One region of the Ureibacillus sp. FSL K6-0165 genome, then DNA from elsewhere that is predicted to be linked to it. Evidence: riboswitches for the same ligand, from Rfam matches in the RefSeq annotation. Region 1 holds a riboswitch; each other region holds the start of a gene.
The links. Region 1 has a riboswitch for cobalamin ahead of NST00_RS09970 (glutaredoxin family protein). Riboswitches for the same ligand answer to the same signal wherever they lie in the genome.
Positions count from the first base shown of each region.

Region 1 (6,122 bases):
GGATTCATCCCTCAATATTAGCGAAATCACCTCTGCGCTGTTCCTTAAAATGCCTTGTCCCCCTAAATAGAGCGGATAGAAAAAACCAGAATAAAATAAAAAGGATTCGAGCATGACGGAAGCAAACATCGCTTTCCATAGGCTGACTAAATCATTTTCCTTAATAGACGAATATATATTGGCAATTTTTGAAGCTTTATATTGTAATAGTTGATTTTTTTTTACCCATTGAAAAATTTCTTCGATTTCGTCGTTATGACAAAGGGTTGTAAAAATATACGAATAGGATTTCGCATGAATGGCTTCAAAGGCACCAAATACCGTTAATACAGCTTTTTCTTGTAAATTGGGATTGTATTTTGCTATTTCATTCATCCCGATATTTGTTTGAATTGTATCGAGCAGCGTCAGTCCACCAAACACTTTTTTATATGTTTCTTGATGCTCAAAATTTCTCCATTGTTGAATATCCTTTGAAACTGCAATTTCTTCTGGAAACCACATTTGTTTCCATTGTTGATCCCAAAAAATTTTAGCAAGACTGCTTGCTGACTGATTCCAATTGACTGCTTCGTATGTTAAATTGTACATGCTACACATTCCTCCAGTGATTGTAATCGTTGGCGTACATAATAGACCGTTTTGATTCCTCGCATCCAAGCATAAATATAGGCTTTCGCTAATTGTTCCGTCGTCCACTTGTCTGTTACATATAAAGTCATTGAGATACCTTGATCAACATGCTTTTGTGCAGCGACGTATAAATCAATGATTTTATAGACATTCATGTCATATGCTTCTACGTATAAATGTTGATTGTCATTATTTAAAAATGGCATCGGATAAATCGTGCGGCTATCTGCATAATCTCGTATCTCTACTCGCTCAGTAATGGGTGCAATGGATGCCGTGCAAGAACGAACGTAAGAAATCGAGCCGGTTGGTGCGATTGCTAACCGATAAGCATTAAATAATCCGTATTTCATTATATCTTCTTTCAATTTTCTCCACATTTCTTTTGTAATGATTGGAACATTACCTAAAGCTTTTTTCACCAATTCACTAGGTTCCTTTTCCAATTTATTCACGTACTTTTCAAAATAATGACCATTTGCATATTCGCTTATTTCAAATCCGTAAAAAGTTTCACCTTTTTCTTTCGCAAGTAGCATCGATGCTTTTAATGAAAAGAAGTTCAATGCTTCCATAAAGTAATCGATAAATTCAATTGATTCTTTTGAACCATATAATATATTTTGAGTTACAAGATGTCCGTGCAAATTCATAACACCTAATCCGACAGAATGCATCATCTGGTTTGCTTTTTTTACAGATGGAACGTTTTTTATATTGGTCATTAAAGACACTTGTGTTAACAAACGCATGGCTGTATCTACTAACTCTTCAAAATCATGAAACTTCGTCGCATGGTGAATATCTAATGATCCAAGATTGCAAGATACGTCTAATCCATATTCATTTGGTGTATCTTGATCATTAATGATGCTCGTTTGTTGAACTTGTAAAATTTCAGTACAGAGGTTGGACATTTTGACTCTTCCAAGTTTTTTTAGTGGATGTTGTTTATTTACATTATCATCAAATATTTCAAAAGGATATCCGGATTCGAATTGGCTCTTTTTGATTTCCGTATATAGTTTTCTAGCATTGATTTGCTTTAACTTTCGTATATTTGGGTTGTTCAACAACTCCCGGTACATTTCCGTTATGCTTATTTCAGACATTCTTTTTCCGTATTCTCGATAAATATCATAAGGACTAAAAAGAACGATATCTTCATCTTTTTTCATCAGTTCAAAAAATATATCTGGAATAATGACACCAGTCGATAAAGTTTGTAACCGAATTTTTTCGTCGGCATTCGGCTTCTTAGAAGAAATAAATTCTTCAATATCCGCGTGGAAAATATTTAAATAAGCAACACCTGAACCATTCCGTTGTCCTAATTGATTGGAATAAGAAAAGGCATTTTCTAATAATTTTGCAACGGGCATAACACCGCTTGCCCGATTGGCGATACCTTTTATCGGATCACCCAAAGGTCTTAAATCCGTTAAATTTACCCCTACCCCTCCGCCAAGCCTTGAGAGTTCTAAACAATAACCGAGGTTTTCTGCAATGCTATTCATCGAATCATCCATGGATAATTTAAAACAACTTACCAATTCCCCACGCGCTTTTTTACCGCTATTCAGTGTGGTTGGTGTTGCTGGTTGAAAAGCCTCCATCATCGCACGAATTGCTTTTTCTGCCAACAATTCATCACCATTCGCTAAATATAAGGCGATAATGCTCATCCGATCCTCATAAGTTTCTAAAATTTCTTTTCCATCTCGACTTTTCATTGCGTAACTTTCAAAAAATTTGCTCGCGCTCATAAATGTTTGAAATCGAAAACGATAAGAATACGCAATGTCAAAAATTTTATTTATAAATTCGAAAGAATATTTTTGTAAAAATTCTTTCTCATAATATCCTTCTTCAATGAAAAAGCGAATCTTTTCTTCCAAACTAGAAAACTTCCGCATTTTCTGATTAACATGTTCGATAAAATATTGACGAGTAGCCTCTCGATCTTTCTCTAAATCAATTTTTCCTGTTTGGTGGTAGTGATTCAAAATTTCATTATTCAAAGTTAAATAGCTTTTCATCACTAAATCTCCTTTTGAATTACTCTGTTATAATAATCAATTATGGCATCATAATTTTTCTGAAATCCGCGTAATTCTATCTTTTGAACAATGGGAATTCCGTACCTTTCGTTAATCAAATGAGCAGAACGGCAAAAATAAGCATGGCCGAAATTCGAGTTCCCACTTGCAATAACACCCTTACAGAAACGAACATTATGTTGTAAAAACGTTTCCACGTTTCGTGGTACTTCGCCTAATCCATCGGTATAGGTGAACAATAAGAAGGGTTCATTCAAAATAAGATCATCGCGAATTTCAATGTGGGGTAATTCTAATTGATGAACGATAAAACGCACGTTGCCCGTTCGAGATGCATAAGCAATCATAGTGTGATCCTGCTAATGAATTTTTTTATATTTTCTATGTTATCCATTAGCTCTCCATCGATTTCGATTACAGGGACAGAAAGGAATCCAGCATTCAATAATTTTTCTTTCGCTTCTTCATTGTGATCAATCAAAATTTCTTCATATTTCCCTTCATAACCAAGTTGATTTAATTCGTATTTCATCAACAAACATTTTGGGCAAACTTTTTTTGAATATAATTTCATTTCCTTCTCCCTTTCTACCATTCTTTTATGAAAATAAAAAAGCCATACCTTTTTCGGTATGGCTTTGAAATGGAAACAGTCAGGTACTAGGAAATGGACCGTCTTGCTTCCATTTCCTAGCCCCCGAAGAAATGAGCAATTCACGTTTATTAGGCAGGTCTCCTGGCTTATGCTTCATCCTCCAAGTTCCCTTCCCATACAAATTTGTACAGTGGATTTGAACTTTTCGTCAGCAATTACAGTTGCGGGGACAGCGTCAGATTTTCACTGACTTCCCTTTTAATCTACTATATATAGTAGAACCTAATAAACGAAATGCTATATATTGTGTTTTCGTGTTTCATTGTAACATGTAGTATTGTTAATTACAAGCTTATTTGGTAAATGATACAGTATCTACTAAAATCATTCACTCGATACGTAGAACTTAAGAACGGTTGGTTAATTTTCCTCTTTTAATATCTCAGGAATACCATACCAAACGCGAATGACTTTCTCACTTTTCTCAAAAAGTTGTTGATACAATCTACCACAAGTATCTCTCAAATGACGATCCTCTTTTGAAAGCGGCACTATTCCACGTCCGATATCCGTACAAATACAAATTAGGTTTGTCTTATAATCTAAATTCATTAATTTCCCCATTATTTGTGATACGATTTCATCTTCCGATAAATCCGGGACGAGCAAAATCATATTTTCAAAACTACCTATAATAACGTATTCATCTTTTGTAAAAGGGCCTTCCGGTATTTCGCCTTCATAAAAATAACAGCGATTCGCACCTATTTCTTTTAACATGTTACTTACAAATTTTCGTTTACCATTATAGGCGCCTCCAATAACTGATTGCATTCTCTTCCCCCTTTCAAAGATTCAATATCGTCCCAACATAGGGTATAAATCATCCGATGCTGTGCAATAACATCTTGAAAACTTTTCTCTTTTTGAAATTTCGATAGGATAACACGAATGACACCACCGTGGACGACAAACACATATTCTCCACCACAGCTCACGATTTGATGAAAACAATTTAAAATCCGTTCTTTAAACGAAACAAAAGATTCACCATTTGGTGGCGCAGCTTTCTCTGGTGAATCAATCCACTGCCGATACGCTGGATTATCTTTTAATTCATCATAAGTTTTCATTTCAAAATCTCCAAAATGTAATTCCCTTAATTGAAAAAAAGGATGGTATTTTGCCTCGGGGAAATAAAGTTGCGCTGTTTCTATGCAGCGCTTTAAGTCACTGCCAAATACATCCTTAGTATGAATCGGTACTTGACAATTTGCTGTTTGTATGTATATCGATTCATTCGTCCATCCAATATATTTTCGCTCTAAATTCGCTTTCGTTTTTTCATGCCGAATTAAATGAACAGTAACAGCATTCCCCATAATGCCAATTCCATCCCTTCATATAAAGCACCTAGCAAGTCTCCCGTCATTCCGCCAAAATGGCGATATGTCCAATGCCGATAAATCCAAGTCATCACAAACATGCTAAATGTTAAAACAAATAGTTTATATTCATTTAACACAAAACCTGTTATGAGGATAATGAATATATAACACGCAATATAAATCCATAACGATTTTGCCTTCACAATTTTTTTAAAGTAGGCTGCCAATCCAGATTCCTTCACATTTACTGACAGATTGAAATAAATCAATATTGCTAATCGACATAAGACAGGTATGATGATAAAAAATAAATAAAAGTTTGTTGGGCGCTGATGTAAATACTCATAAAATATGCCGATTTTCAGTAGAACAATGAGCACTAGATTAATAGCACCAAAAGCTCCAATACGGGAATCGCTTAATATTTCTAGTCGTTTTTCTTTATCTCTATAAGAAAAATAAGCATCGCTTAAATCGATCCAACCATCGAGATGCAACCCACCCGTCATCATAATATTGATAATGACAATGATAATTGCTAAGAAAAGTGGAGTAAAATTGAAATAAACATCATTCAGTAGAATGACAAGTACAACGATTACCCCCATAAAGAAGCTAATGAAAGGCATTGTGCCAAACATCGCTGTAACAGTTTTATTATTCATTGGAAGTGTCTTCCGAATGGGGAAAGAAGTAAAAAATTGAAGAGATAATAATAACCCTACAATAATATTTTTCACAAAAACACCGCCTATTTTCTGCGTACGCTAATACCATAATCCAACTCATATGCTTCATCACAAATGGAGACAATCCATTGATGAAGAGTTCCGAGGAGTTTTCGATATAGTTGGACTTCTTTGAATGAAGATGGTACTTCATCAAGCACTTCATTTGAAACAATTAAGATGATAACACCATTTTCTTTCCATTGCGTTATTGCCTGTTGAAACTGATGCATCCAATGATAGATTGTATGTAATCGGTCTTCTTTTAAATGTTCGGTCTTGTATAAAATATTGTTCAGCCAAGTTGTTATACAATCCCATAATACAATGTCATTCTCTTGAAACCTTTGTACAGGCAAGTCATCAATTACGTCTATTGTATACCATGGCTTTTTCGAGCGTTCTCGATCCTTTTGATGTCGAACTATTCGACTTTTCATTTCTTCATCGAAGGGGACACCGGAAGCTAAATAATAGAGGCCTTTTTGATTTTGGTCGAAAAACTTTACAGCCACACTTTCTGCAAAGGAACTTTTACCACTTCGAACCCCGCCTGTAATAAAAATGATTTTTCCCATTCTCTCCCCTCCTCTAATCTATTTTCCCCCAAAAATAGAGCTGTCCAAAATGAGTATATCATTTTATGGACAGCCTGCGAAAAATATATTTTATTTATCATTTCCATTCCATTCCGACACGCAAAATCTTATAATCCATT
Region 1 is NZ_JBBOQS010000001.1:1,998,019-2,004,140, reverse strand. Features, by position in the region: gene nrdF (class 1b ribonucleoside-diphosphate reductase subunit beta) at 1-591, opposite strand, end outside; gene nrdE (class 1b ribonucleoside-diphosphate reductase subunit alpha) at 579-2,672, opposite strand; gene nrdI (class Ib ribonucleoside-diphosphate reductase assembly flavoprotein NrdI) at 2,675-3,040, opposite strand; gene NST00_RS09970 (glutaredoxin family protein) at 3,037-3,267, opposite strand; cobalamin riboswitch at 3,403-3,589, opposite strand; gene NST00_RS09965 (bifunctional adenosylcobinamide kinase/adenosylcobinamide-phosphate guanylyltransferase) at 3,709-4,122, opposite strand; gene NST00_RS09960 (histidine phosphatase family protein) at 4,074-4,670, opposite strand; gene cobS (adenosylcobinamide-GDP ribazoletransferase) at 4,643-5,416, opposite strand; gene NST00_RS09950 (bifunctional adenosylcobinamide kinase/adenosylcobinamide-phosphate guanylyltransferase) at 5,428-5,982, opposite strand; gene NST00_RS09945 (Ger(x)C family spore germination protein) at 6,080-6,122, opposite strand, start outside.

Region 2 (6,122 bases), 1.2 Mb from region 1:
TTTTCTCTTACCGTTCCTGAGAATAAATACGTATCTTGCAATACAACACCTATTGAATCTCGTAAATGTTCCATTGAGTAAGATTGAATATTTTCACCATCTATTAAAATTTCACCTTCAGTTACATCATAAAAACGGCTTAATAACTGTACGATGGTTGTCTTCCCTGAACCAGTTGGGCCAACAAGAGCAACAATTTCACCAGCATTCGCTTGAAATGAAATGTTTTTTAACACCGGCTTATCTTTTACATAATAAAAACTGACATTTCGAAATTCAACATTTCCTTCTAGAGGTTGTCTAGGAAGAGAATGTGGTGAATCCATTAATTCAATTCGTTCATCTAGTACTTCAAATACCCTCTCGGCTCCAGCAATTGCAGATTGAAAAGTATTTAATAAGTTTGAAAGTTGGTTAATTGGGCGGAAAAACTGTCTTGCATATGTTAAAAATGACGTTATAACACCTACCGTAACGAGAGAATTGGCCGCCATAATAGCACCAACTCCAACAATTAAACCTGGTCCGAGGTTATTGATAAAGTTATTGGTTGGTCCTAACAAACCAGATACTATTTCTGATTGCATTGCAGAATAGCGCAACTTCTCATTCGCCTCTTTAAATTGTTGAATAGTTTGTTGTTCTTTTCCAAAGAGCGTCACAACTTCCGAATTAGAAATCGTTTCTTCAATAAATCCATTTAAATTTCCTAAATCTCGTTGTCTATTTCGATAATTCATGCTACTACGTTTCACAATCTGTTTTGTAGCCCAAACAATTAACGGAACGACCAAAAGGGTAACAATGGCTAATATCCAGTTTAAATACACCATCGCAATGGCGGTACCTACAAGAGATAATACAGACGATACGATTTGAATGACGCTTTGGGAAAGAGCGAAATTCAAATTGTCGATATCGTTCGTCATGCGGCTCATCAAATCGCCTTGCTGTTTTTGATCGAAAAACGAAATCGGCAATGATTGCATTTTCTCAAACAGTTCGATTCTCAAATTTTGAATTGTTTTTAAAGATGCTCGAATCATGACAAAAGTTTGCAACCAAGTTAATAAGGATGATGCGATAAAAATTGCTGCAAGCAACATTCCCATCCGAATAGTTCCTTCAATGTCGAGGGGAAGAATATAGTTATCTATAATAACACCAATCATCAAAGGCCCTAAAATATTTAACATCGATGTAATCAGCACAAGAATAATAACAAAATTAATGCTGAGTCTTTGTTTCTTTAAATAACTCCAAATCCTTTTAATTGTAGCCTTTTGATTTTTAGCCTTTGCTGCTGGACCACGGCCTCGACCACTACCTCTACCTGTAAGGGATTCTTGTAGCTTATTCATCAATCGCACCTCCCCTTTCAACTTGAGTTGCTACAATCTCTTTATAATGCTCGCTCATTTTCAGTAATTCTTCGTGGGTTCCTTGGGCAACAATTCGACCGTCTTCTAGCACTAGAATCAAATCTGCGTGTTTAATAGAAGAAATTTTTGATGATACGATAAATTTCGTACTGTCTTTAAGAGCTTCTTTCATGTTTCGCTGGATAATCTTTTCAGTGATGCTATCTACCGCTGATGTTGTATCATCTAATATTAAAATTTTTGGTTTTCTTATAATTGCACGACTCATTGCCAAACGTTGCTTTTGCCCACCGGATAAGTTCGTAGCTCCCTGCGTTAATTCATGTTGTTCTTTATGATCCAATTTTTCCACAAACTCAAAGGCGTTTGATGCAAAGAGCGCTTCTTGAATGTCTTCTTTAGTTGCGTCAATTTTTCCATACTTTAAGTTTTCTTCAATCGTTGTTGAAAACAATGTTGCCTTTTGTGGGGCAAAAGCCATAGCATTTCTTAACATGTCAATGTCATATTGCTGTATGGGAATGTTATCAATGTAAATAGTTCCTTCATCGACATCCATGAGTCGACCGAGCAATTTGATTAATGTCGATTTTCCACTGCCTGTCATACCGATAATCCCTACTGTACTGCCGGCTTTCGCTTCAAAGGAAATCTCTTTCAACACCGGTTCAACGTGTTTGTTATAAGAAAAACTAACCTTGTCAAATTTCACATTTCCTTGAATTTCTTTTTTCACTGGGTTTTCAATATTCGTAATATCAGACTGCTCTTCCAATACGACAACGACACGTTCTGCACTTGGTATAGCCCGCGCAATTTGAATCAGTACGTTGCTGGAACTCATAAGGCCGTTCATAATCATCATCAAATAGTTGATGAATGCAACAATTACCCCAATTTCAATAGCTCCTGCATCAACTTTCACGACACCAAGCATAAGTGCAAGTACAATTCCGATGTTGACAACAAATTGGGTAATCGGCATTAAGGCAGCTACCACTTGATCTGCCGTCATATTGCGTTTCGTTAATTGATGATTGACAGTTGCAAATTGCTTCATTTGATATCGCATACGGTTAAATGCTTTAATGACGCGAATCCCCGCCAAGTTCTCCTGCACACGTGTATTCACTTGATCGATTGATTCCTGCACCTTTCGAAACAGCTTAATCGATAATTGAATAATAATATATAAACTGATGATTAATACAGGCACCACAAAAAATAGTACTGGAAATAAATCTCTTGCCGTAAAAAATACGACAATGACCGCCCCAACAAACATAAAAGGCCCGCGAACGAATATTTTTAATAACATGTTTAAGGCCCTTTGCAACATTTCGATATCATTTGTTAAGTTGGTAATCAATTTTCCTAAAGTGAACTTGTCCTTATTGCTATTCGCAAAATATGTAATAGTTTCATATAAATCCGCTCGAACATCAGATGCAAAGTTTACCGCCGCTTTCGAACTGAAATATGTACAACCTGCACCCCCAAGCCAACCTATCATTGCACACAAAATCATCGCAGCAAACATCATAATGATATACTGTGTATCATTCGTTGCAATTCCTTTATCGATTATTTTCTGCATAATTGTTGGCTGAATTAAATCCATCCCTACTTCCAACACCATAAGTATCGGCGCTAAAATCGCAAAATGCTTATAGGGCTTTAAATATTTTGAAAGCTTTAACGCTGCACGCATTTTGTTACTCCTTTTCTTTATTACCATCGTTTAATTTTTGTATACAATTGTATACTAACCGTCAAGTTGATACCCTTACATTTCCAACTATAACTGAATAGATTCCTTAATATTTCACCACTAAAATAATCTTTTAGGCAATGGAAGTTTTCAAAAAACTTGACTAAAGTTTCATTTCATTTTAGATTATTTTAAAAAGTATATCTATGTAATTAGGTGCCCTTTTTAGGGAGAATAGGGAATAAAGTGAGAATCTTTAGCGGACCCACCACTGTATCGGGGAGCAATATAGAAAATGCCACTGGGAAACTGGGAAGGCCTATATTTGCGATGAACCTAAGCCAGGAGACCTGCCTAATTACTTGAAAACATACAGTACGATGGTAAAGTCTGTAGTTTATTTGGCATGCCAATAAACTGCAGACTTTTCTTATTTCAATAATCGATGGAGGAGATTCAATTGGAACTATTGCAATCGACATTACAAAACATTAAACAACTTAATAAAGAAGTGATGGGAAAAGCAAGAGAAAGAGTAGATGCTCTTTGTAAACCACCTGGCAGTTTAGGAAAATTAGAACAAATCGCGATACAACTTGCTGGAATAACTGAGAAACTAGAGCTTGATGTATCCAATAAAGCGGTTATTTCATTAGCTGCGGATCACGGTGTATATGAAGAAAATGTTTCAAATAACCCCCAATTTGTAACGGTAATGCAGGCAATTGGCTTTGCTAAAGGTTTTACAGGAGTATGTGCTATTGCAAAAGCAGCAGGTGCAAAAGTCGTTCCAGTAGATATTGGCATTAAAGAAGATTTACCAAAAGATTCTGGAGTCATCGTCAAAAAAGTGAAATACGGAACGGATAATATGGCTAAGGGACCAGCAATGTCACGTCAAGAAGCGATTCAAGCGATTGAAGTAGGTATTGAAATTGCCAATGAACAAGTGAAACAAGGTGTCAATGTTTTAGCAACTGGAGAAATGGGAATTTGTAATACCACTCCAAGTAGTGCTGTCCTGTCAGCATTCTGTGGTTGTGACCCGGCTATTGTAACAGGTATGGGGGCTGGGGTAGATAGTCTTCAACATAAAATTGACGTCATTCGAAGAGCTCTTGACATAAATAAGCCAAATCCAGATGACCCAATTGATGTGTTAGCGAAAGTTGGCGGTTTGGAATTAGGGGGAATGGCAGGCGTAGTCCTAGGTGCTGCAGCAAATCGTGTTCCTGTAGTAGTGGACGGTTTTATTTCCACAGTTTCTGCACTTATTGCTTATAAATTAGAACCGAAAGTGAAGGATTACATTATTCCATCCCATCTTTCAGAAGAGCCTGGAGCAAAAATTGTAAACGAGGTATTAGGGTTAGAGCCTATGTTGAATATGAATATGCGATTAGGTGAAGGTTCAGGAGCAGCCCTTGCTTTTCCTATTCTTGATGCCGCATGTTCTATGATGAACACCATGACTACTTTAGAAGAATCCCATCAATATATGCTAAAAATCATGGGGAGTCAAACAATTTAAAAGATAAGGCTATCTAGAAGACTATCTAGATAGCCTCTTTATTATCATAAAGAAACTCTTTCAATTAATTCCTTCGAATTGTTTTTCGGAGAATTTACTAGATTAGATACTGGATAGGCAGTTAACCACTCTGAAGGGCAAGGTTTAAGCAGCGATTTTAATTTCTCTCGCCCCTTTAAATGAGGGTCTAACCATTCTTTTTGCTGTTCCTTATTTAAAATGACCGGCATTCGGTCATGGATTGGGGCCATTAATTCATTTGCCTTCGTTGTTAAGATCGTACACGTATGAATCTTTTCTCCCTCTTGACTCCGCCATGTATTCCATAATCCCGCAACTGCAAATACTGCGTCATCTTTCCTCTTTATTCGCATTGGGACTTTCGAATTTCCTTCCCTTTTCCATTCGTAAAAGGAGTCCATCGGGATAATACATCTCCGTTCATAAAATGATTTTTTAAAACTTGGTTTCTCGTCGACAGTTTCAGAACGAGCATTGATCATTTTCGATGCTATCTTTTCATCTTTTGCCCACGAAGGAAGGAATCCCCATTTTAAGAACCCCATACGATTTTTATCTCCATCATTAATGATTGCTACAATTTGTTGACTTGGAGCAATATTATAACTTTCCTTATATAACTCCTCGGAAAAAGCCTCTGCTACATCAAATTCTTCAATCAACTGATGATACGAGCAAAACAACGTAAATCGACCGCACATAGCCATCCCCCAAAAAATTAAAGTTTCCATTATAAGTATTTTCTACTTCATTTCATCATAAAAAATACAGTATGGAAAGCAATATCCGGACTTTCAATTATTGCAATAAAGGAGCGAAGCATATGAAATTAAGAGTATCTGCAGTTCAATATCATTTACACACGATTCAATCATTCGAAGATTTTGCAATGCAATGTGAACACTACATTAAAACCGCTTTGGAATTTGATTCGGATTTTATCGTGTTTCCAGAATTTTTAACAACTCAATTGCTTTCTTTCAAAAAACAAAATGGTTCAAATCAAACAATCCATGATTTACCTAGTTATACAGAACAATATGAAGATTTATTTCTTAAATTAGCTAAAAAATACAATATCCATATTATCGGCGGAACACATGTAGTAGAAGTTAACAATCAACTACGAAATACCGCATTTTTCTTTGACCCTGAAGGCCGCATTATGCGACAAGAAAAGCTGCATATCACGCCAGTTGAAATCAGCGCTTGGAATATGGCAAAAGGAGAAGAATTAAAAATTTTTGACACCAAATATGGAAAGATTGCGATTTTAACTTGTTACGATATTGAATTTCCTGAAATTGTACGTATAGCGAAAGCGCGAGGAGCCGATATCATTTTTTGTCCTTCCTGTACCGATAACCAACACGGGTATTATCGTGTTCGATATACAAGTCATGCTCGGGCAATAGAAAATCAAGTATATGTCGTTCTATCTGGAACAGTAGGTTCACTTCCGACTGTTGACTTTATG
Region 2 is NZ_JBBOQS010000001.1:761,719-767,840, reverse strand. Features, by position in the region: gene NST00_RS03805 (ABC transporter ATP-binding protein) at 1-1,361, opposite strand, end outside; gene NST00_RS03800 (ABC transporter ATP-binding protein) at 1,354-3,093, opposite strand; cobalamin riboswitch at 3,291-3,465, shown strand; gene cobT (nicotinate-nucleotide--dimethylbenzimidazole phosphoribosyltransferase) at 3,554-4,624, shown strand; gene NST00_RS03790 (SOS response-associated peptidase) at 4,669-5,346, opposite strand; gene NST00_RS03785 (carbon-nitrogen hydrolase family protein) at 5,469-6,122, shown strand, end outside.
Region 2: another riboswitch for cobalamin. It lies ahead of cobT (nicotinate-nucleotide--dimethylbenzimidazole phosphoribosyltransferase); the one in region 1 lies ahead of NST00_RS09970 (glutaredoxin family protein).

Region 3 (6,122 bases), 190 kb from region 1:
ACGGCTGCTGCTCGTGCGCATTTTGGAGACGAACATATTCCTTCATCACCAGCTTTTGTTTTACTGAAGGACGGAAAAGTTGTCGCTGATATAGGACGTCATGAAATAGAAGGACACGATGTAATGTCAGTTATTACAAATTTACAAGCCAATTTTGAAGAATATTGCGATGAAGTATAATTAAACCAAAAATAGAATCCGCATACTCGTATCAATCAAGTATTGCGGATTCTAACTTATTCATTTCATGAATAGAGAAATTGCTTACTATATTTTCAGAAATCATTTAATTTTATTTCTATAACAAATTTTTTTAATTGTTTCTGTTGTGGTACAGTGTTATTGGTTGATATACATTTTTTCAAAATAAAAAAGCGATTACATATCTTGTAACCGCTGCAAAGAATGTTAGAAGAATGATAAACCGAATGCTAATGTTGAAAGTAACATGATTGCAATCATCGCGTAGACTATAATTTTTTGAAATTTTTTGTTGCTCATATTCTCGCTCTCTCCTTTTTTTCATAGGATTAGTTTATCAAATCTGAAAAATTTCTCAAGTACGTAGCGGAAATTTCGTAATTTCGCTACAATAGATTATGTACTATAACAGAAGGGGTGGCATGATGGAAAAAGTCGATCATATTGGAATCGCAGTAAAAAACCTAGACGATTCAGTAAAATATTATACTGAAGTTTTAGGTTTGAAATTAGAAAGAATTGAAGAGGTTCCATCGCAAAATGTACGAGTAGCATTTATCGATGCTGGGAATGTACATATTGAATTATTACAACCCTTAAGTGAAGAAGGGGCGATTTATAACCATATACAAAAACGTGGAGAAGGAATTCAACATATTTGTTTTAGCGTAGATAATATTCGAGAAAAAATGGCTGAATTAAAAGAAAAGGGAGTTCGCCTTCTGTCTGAAGAGCCTATACCTGCAGCTGGGGGAGCTGAAGCATGCTTTATTCATCCAAAAGATAGTTTTGGAGTTTTATATGAACTATATGAAAAAAAGTGATAAAGGGGTTAAGAAATCATGGATATGTTAGATAAAATCGATGAAATGTATGACCGAAAAAGAGAGATTTATTTAGGCGGTGGGGACAAGCGCATTGAAAAGCAACATGAAAAAGGTAAGCTAACAGCTCGTGAACGTATTGATCTATTACTGGATGAAGGCACTTTCGTTGAAATAAATCCATTTATAAAACATAGAGTAACAGATTTCGGCATGGGTGAACAAAATGGCCCTGGTGACGGTGTTGTAACTGGATACGGTAAAGTGAATGGCCGTCCTGTTTATTTATTTGCTCAAGATTTCACAGTATTCGGCGGTGCATTAGGAGAAATGCACGCGAAAAAAATTGCTGCAGTGATGGATTTGGCTGCAAAAAATGGAGCGCCATTCATCGGCATCAATGACTCTGGAGGTGCCCGTATTCAAGAAGGAGTATTATCATTAGACGGTTATGGCCACATCTTCTATCGCAACTCGATTTATTCTGGGGTTATTCCACAAATTTCTGTGATTATGGGTCCATGTGCTGGCGGTGCTGTATATTCTCCAGCAATTACAGACTTTATTTTAATGGTGGATAAAACATCCCAAATGTTCATTACTGGTCCGAAAGTAATTGAAGCGGTTACAGGAGAAAAAATTTCATCAGAAGATTTAGGCGGTTCAAAAGTGCATAACACAATTAGCGGTAACGCTCATTTCCGCGCCCCTTCTGAAGAAGAAGCGATTGAACAAATTAAGAGATTATTAAGCTATTTACCACAAAGTAATAAAGAAAAAGCACCAAAATTACCACGCCCTGAAGGAGACGATTGGCGTCCTGAATTAATTGACGTTGTTCCAATTGAACCTACACGTCCTTACGATGTTCGTAAAGTAATTGAACAAGTGGTGGATGAAGGTTCCTTCATGGAAGTGCATTCTGAATTTGCGAAAAACATTGTTGTAGGATTTGCTCGTATTGCTGGACAATCTGTTGGATTAGTTTGTAACCAACCAAAGGCCTTAGCAGGTGGTCTTGATATTGACTCATCCGATAAAGCTGCCCGTTTCATTCGCACTTGTGATGCATTCAATATTCCAATCATTACATTTGAAGACGTATCAGGATTCTTCCCTGGCGTTAAACAGGAACATGGCGGTATCATTCGTCACGGTGCTAAAATCTTATATGCTTATTCTGAAGCAACCGTTCCAAAAATTACAGTCATTTTACGAAAAGCATATGGTGGAGCATACGTTGCGCTAAATTCAAAAGCCATTGGTGCAGATTTAGTATTCGCTTGGCCAAATGCAGAGATAGCCGTAATGGGTGCTGCTGGTGCTGCTAACATCATCTTTGCGAACGAAATTGCAAATTCAGAAGATCCGGAAGCTACACGCCAAGCAAAAATTGAGGAATATAAAGAAAAATTTGCTAATCCATATGTTGCTGCTTCACTTGGAATGGTTGATGATGTAATCGATCCAAGAGAAACTCGCATTAAGTTAATTCAAGGATTAGAAATGCTTGAAAATAAAGAAGAATCAAGACCTAAGAAAAAACACGGAAATATTCCGCTATAATTGTGAAAGTTTCCAATTACGTACCATTAGAAGCACAAGCTAATCCCAGTTTGTACTTCGATTTTTCCAAAAATTCAAATTGGTTCTAACAATATTTCATATCAAAAGGTAATGAATATTATATGAATTTAGTAATTATTTTGTCTTATTTATAGAAAGATATAGAAATTTTTCAAACAATATGCTACAATTCAACTAAATTTCAACAACTGAATAATCTATACGGTGCTAATGAAAATTAGCTTAAAAGGGAAACTAGTGAGAATCTAGTGCGGTCCCGCCACTGTGAAGAGGAGCTCAAAATCAAATGCCACTGTGCAAACGGGAAGGCGATTTTGTAGCGATGACTCTAAGCCAGGAGACCTGCCGTATGGAGTGGATGGTAGTGTCCTACGAGGATAGGTACACGAATAGGCATGATTGGATTATTATGTCTTATTGTGGGACACTGCTAGTTTGGCAGTGTTTTTTTATTTTCAAATTTTCATTTTAGGAGGAATTTTATGAAAGTCTCAATCAAAATACTTTACTTTCTAGCAGTATTATTAATCATTCCTAATACAGCTTTTGCTATGCATATCATGGAAGGTTTTTTACCAATCAAGTGGGCTATATTTTGGTGGCTCCTTACATTCCCTTTTTTAATCATTGGATTAAAGAAAATGAGTAGTTTAGTAAAGAGAAATGCTGAGACGAAGTTATTACTAGGTTTAGCGGGTGCATTCACTTTTGTATTATCCGCATTAAAAATTCCTTCGGTTACGGGAAGTTGTTCTCATCCTACGGGTGTTGGATTAGGAACCGTATTATTTGGACCATTTGTAATGAGTGTTTTAGGTACCATCGTGTTATTATTCCAATCATTATTATTAGCCCATGGAGGTTTAACAACGCTTGGCGCCAATGCGTTTTCGATGGCGATTGCTGGACCTTTTATCGCCTATGGAGTATTTAAAGGCTTCAATAGGATCGGTTTGCCCTTTACTCTAGCAGTTTTCTCAGCAGCAACATTGGCAGATTTAGGTACATATGTCATTACATCTATTCAACTTGCACTAGCCTTTCCATCTGAAGTTGGTGGAATTTTCGCTTCATTTGTAAAGTTTGCTGGCGTATTCGCTGTTACACAGGTACCATTAGCAATTATTGAAGGATTGATTTCAGTAATGGTGATGAATTTCTTATTGAAATACAACGAAAGAGAATTAAAGTTACTTCAAGTACTAAAGAAACCCCAGGAGGTGAAGTAAGATGTTAAAAAAGAATATGCTTTTATTAATTTTGATCATTTTTTTAATGATTGTCCCGCTGATTTTTAACGGAGATGCAGAATATGGTGGTGCAGATGGAGAAGCGGAAGGATTAATTACAGAACTGAACCAATCCTATGAACCATGGTTTTCAAGTATTTGGGAGCCTCCTAGTGGTGAAATAGAAAGTTTATTATTCGTACTACAAGGAGCAATCGGTGCAGGGTTCATTGGTTACTTTATAGGATATATGCGAGGCCGGAATAGGGGCGGGAATGCAGAGATACAGAAATGAGAATGTTAGAATATTTCGCTTATCAATCACCTTTAAGAAATAAACACCCAATCGAAAAAATGGGATTTGCTCTTATTCCATTAATATTGAATATCGTATTTCAACATGTTCTTACATCCATATTCATATTTTGCATCATGACAGTTATTACTTTAATAATCGGAAAAGTTCCGATTCGCCTATATTTGAAGTTATTGCTTATTCCAGTGGTATTTCTAATTTCAAGTATACTAGTCATTTTACTCAATTTTTCAACTAACCCTATAGAAGGTGCCATTTTTCAATCTATTATTGGTCCCGTCACGATTTCAATTTCGATAACGAGTGTTGAAAAGGCATTGATGCTATTTGTTGTTGCTTTATCGAGTATTAGTTGTTTGTATTTTTTAATTTTATCTACGACGATTCAAGATTTTCTATATGGATTAAGGTGTTGTAAAGTACCAACTACTTTATTGGATTTAATTGCATTAATGTATCGATTTATATTTATATTTCTTGATTCCAGCAGGACAATCTATCTTGCACAAATAGCAAGGTTAGGTCACAGTTCTTTATTAAATTCTATCAAATCAATTGGGCTTATAATCAGTGCTTTGTTTATTAAGGTATTTCAAGAAATGAAAGACTTAAATAATGCGATAAATGCAAGAAGTGTAGATGGCTATTCAGCAGTCATTTCAAGAGAACTTCATTTTTCAACAAGTAGTTGGATATTTACGTTGTTAGTGAATTTGTTCATTATCGTCTTTTATTTCACCGTTGGGAGAGTTGGTTAAAATGAATACTCCTTTGTTTGAATTGAAAGAAGTTTCTTATACCTATGAAGATGGAACAGAAGCTTTACAAAAAATAAATTTACAAATTGATCAAGGAAAAAAAATTGCTTTGTTAGGTAGTAATGGAGCAGGGAAATCTACTTTAATATTGCATTTAAATGGTTTATTAAAACCAACCTCCGGAACAATTTATTTTAAAGGACAACCATTATCCTATTCAAAAAAAGAATTGTTAAATGTTAGACGAAAGGTTGGAATTGTTTTTCAAAATCCAGAAACCCAGTTGTTTAATGGAACTGTTTGGGATGATATTGCCTATGGGCCATTTAATTTACATCTAGCAGAACAGGAACGAAAGTCGTTGATAGAGAAAGCAATTAATCAAACAGATGTTGAATCATTATTAGATAAACCGATTCACTTTTTAAGTGTTGGGCAAAAAAAGCGAGTTTCCATCGCTGGAGTTCTTGCTATGGATCCTGAAGTCATCATATTAGATGAGCCGACTGCATCTTTAGATATTTATTACACAAGGAAAATACGAAAATTGTTAAACGAACTTCATTGTGACGGGAGAACACTCATTCTTTCTACTCATGATATTGACTTTGCTTATGAATGGGCTGACGAAGTCGTTGTGATGCATCATGGAGAAATGTTATATCACGGTGCTTTTTATCGTTTGTTTGAAGAAAACAAGGACATTGTGAAAAAAGCAAATTTAGAAACATCCATAATATTCGAAATTGCGCAAATGATGAAAATGCAAGGACTCATTTCAAAACTAGATGATGTACGTTCAAAAGAAAAAGTAATCGATGTACTTCATGATTGTTTCATGAAGGCAAAGAATTAAAAGGGGTGATGAGTTTGAAGGGAAAGCTTTACATTGTCGGATTTGGTCCAGGTGATGCTAATCACATTACCTATCGTGCAGTTGAAGCAATCAAAGCTAGTGATACAATCATTGGCTATAAAACTTACGTCGAGTTAATTAAAGATTTATTAGATTCCAAACAACAAATTATTAGTACAGGGATGACAGAGGAAGTATCACGAGCACAAGCGGCAATAAAACTTGCTGAAGCGGGGCACCATGTGTCGGTCATTTCAAGTGGTGATTCAGGTGTATACGGTATGGCTGGTTTAATTTATGAAGTGCTCATTGAACAAGGGTGGAATAAAGAAACTGGGGTTGAAATTGAAG
Region 3 is NZ_JBBOQS010000001.1:2,183,982-2,190,103, reverse strand. Features, by position in the region: gene NST00_RS10900 (BrxA/BrxB family bacilliredoxin) at 1-180, shown strand, start outside; gene prli42 (stressosome-associated protein Prli42) at 409-501, opposite strand; gene mce (methylmalonyl-CoA epimerase) at 627-1,025, shown strand; gene NST00_RS10885 (acyl-CoA carboxylase subunit beta) at 1,044-2,591, shown strand; cobalamin riboswitch at 2,798-2,976, shown strand; gene NST00_RS10880 (energy-coupling factor ABC transporter permease) at 3,095-3,841, shown strand; gene NST00_RS10875 (energy-coupling factor ABC transporter substrate-binding protein) at 3,843-4,136, shown strand; gene cbiQ (cobalt ECF transporter T component CbiQ) at 4,133-4,915, shown strand; gene NST00_RS10865 (energy-coupling factor ABC transporter ATP-binding protein) at 4,917-5,771, shown strand; gene cobJ (precorrin-3B C(17)-methyltransferase) at 5,780-6,122, shown strand, end outside.
Region 3: another riboswitch for cobalamin. It lies ahead of NST00_RS10880 (energy-coupling factor ABC transporter permease); the one in region 1 lies ahead of NST00_RS09970 (glutaredoxin family protein).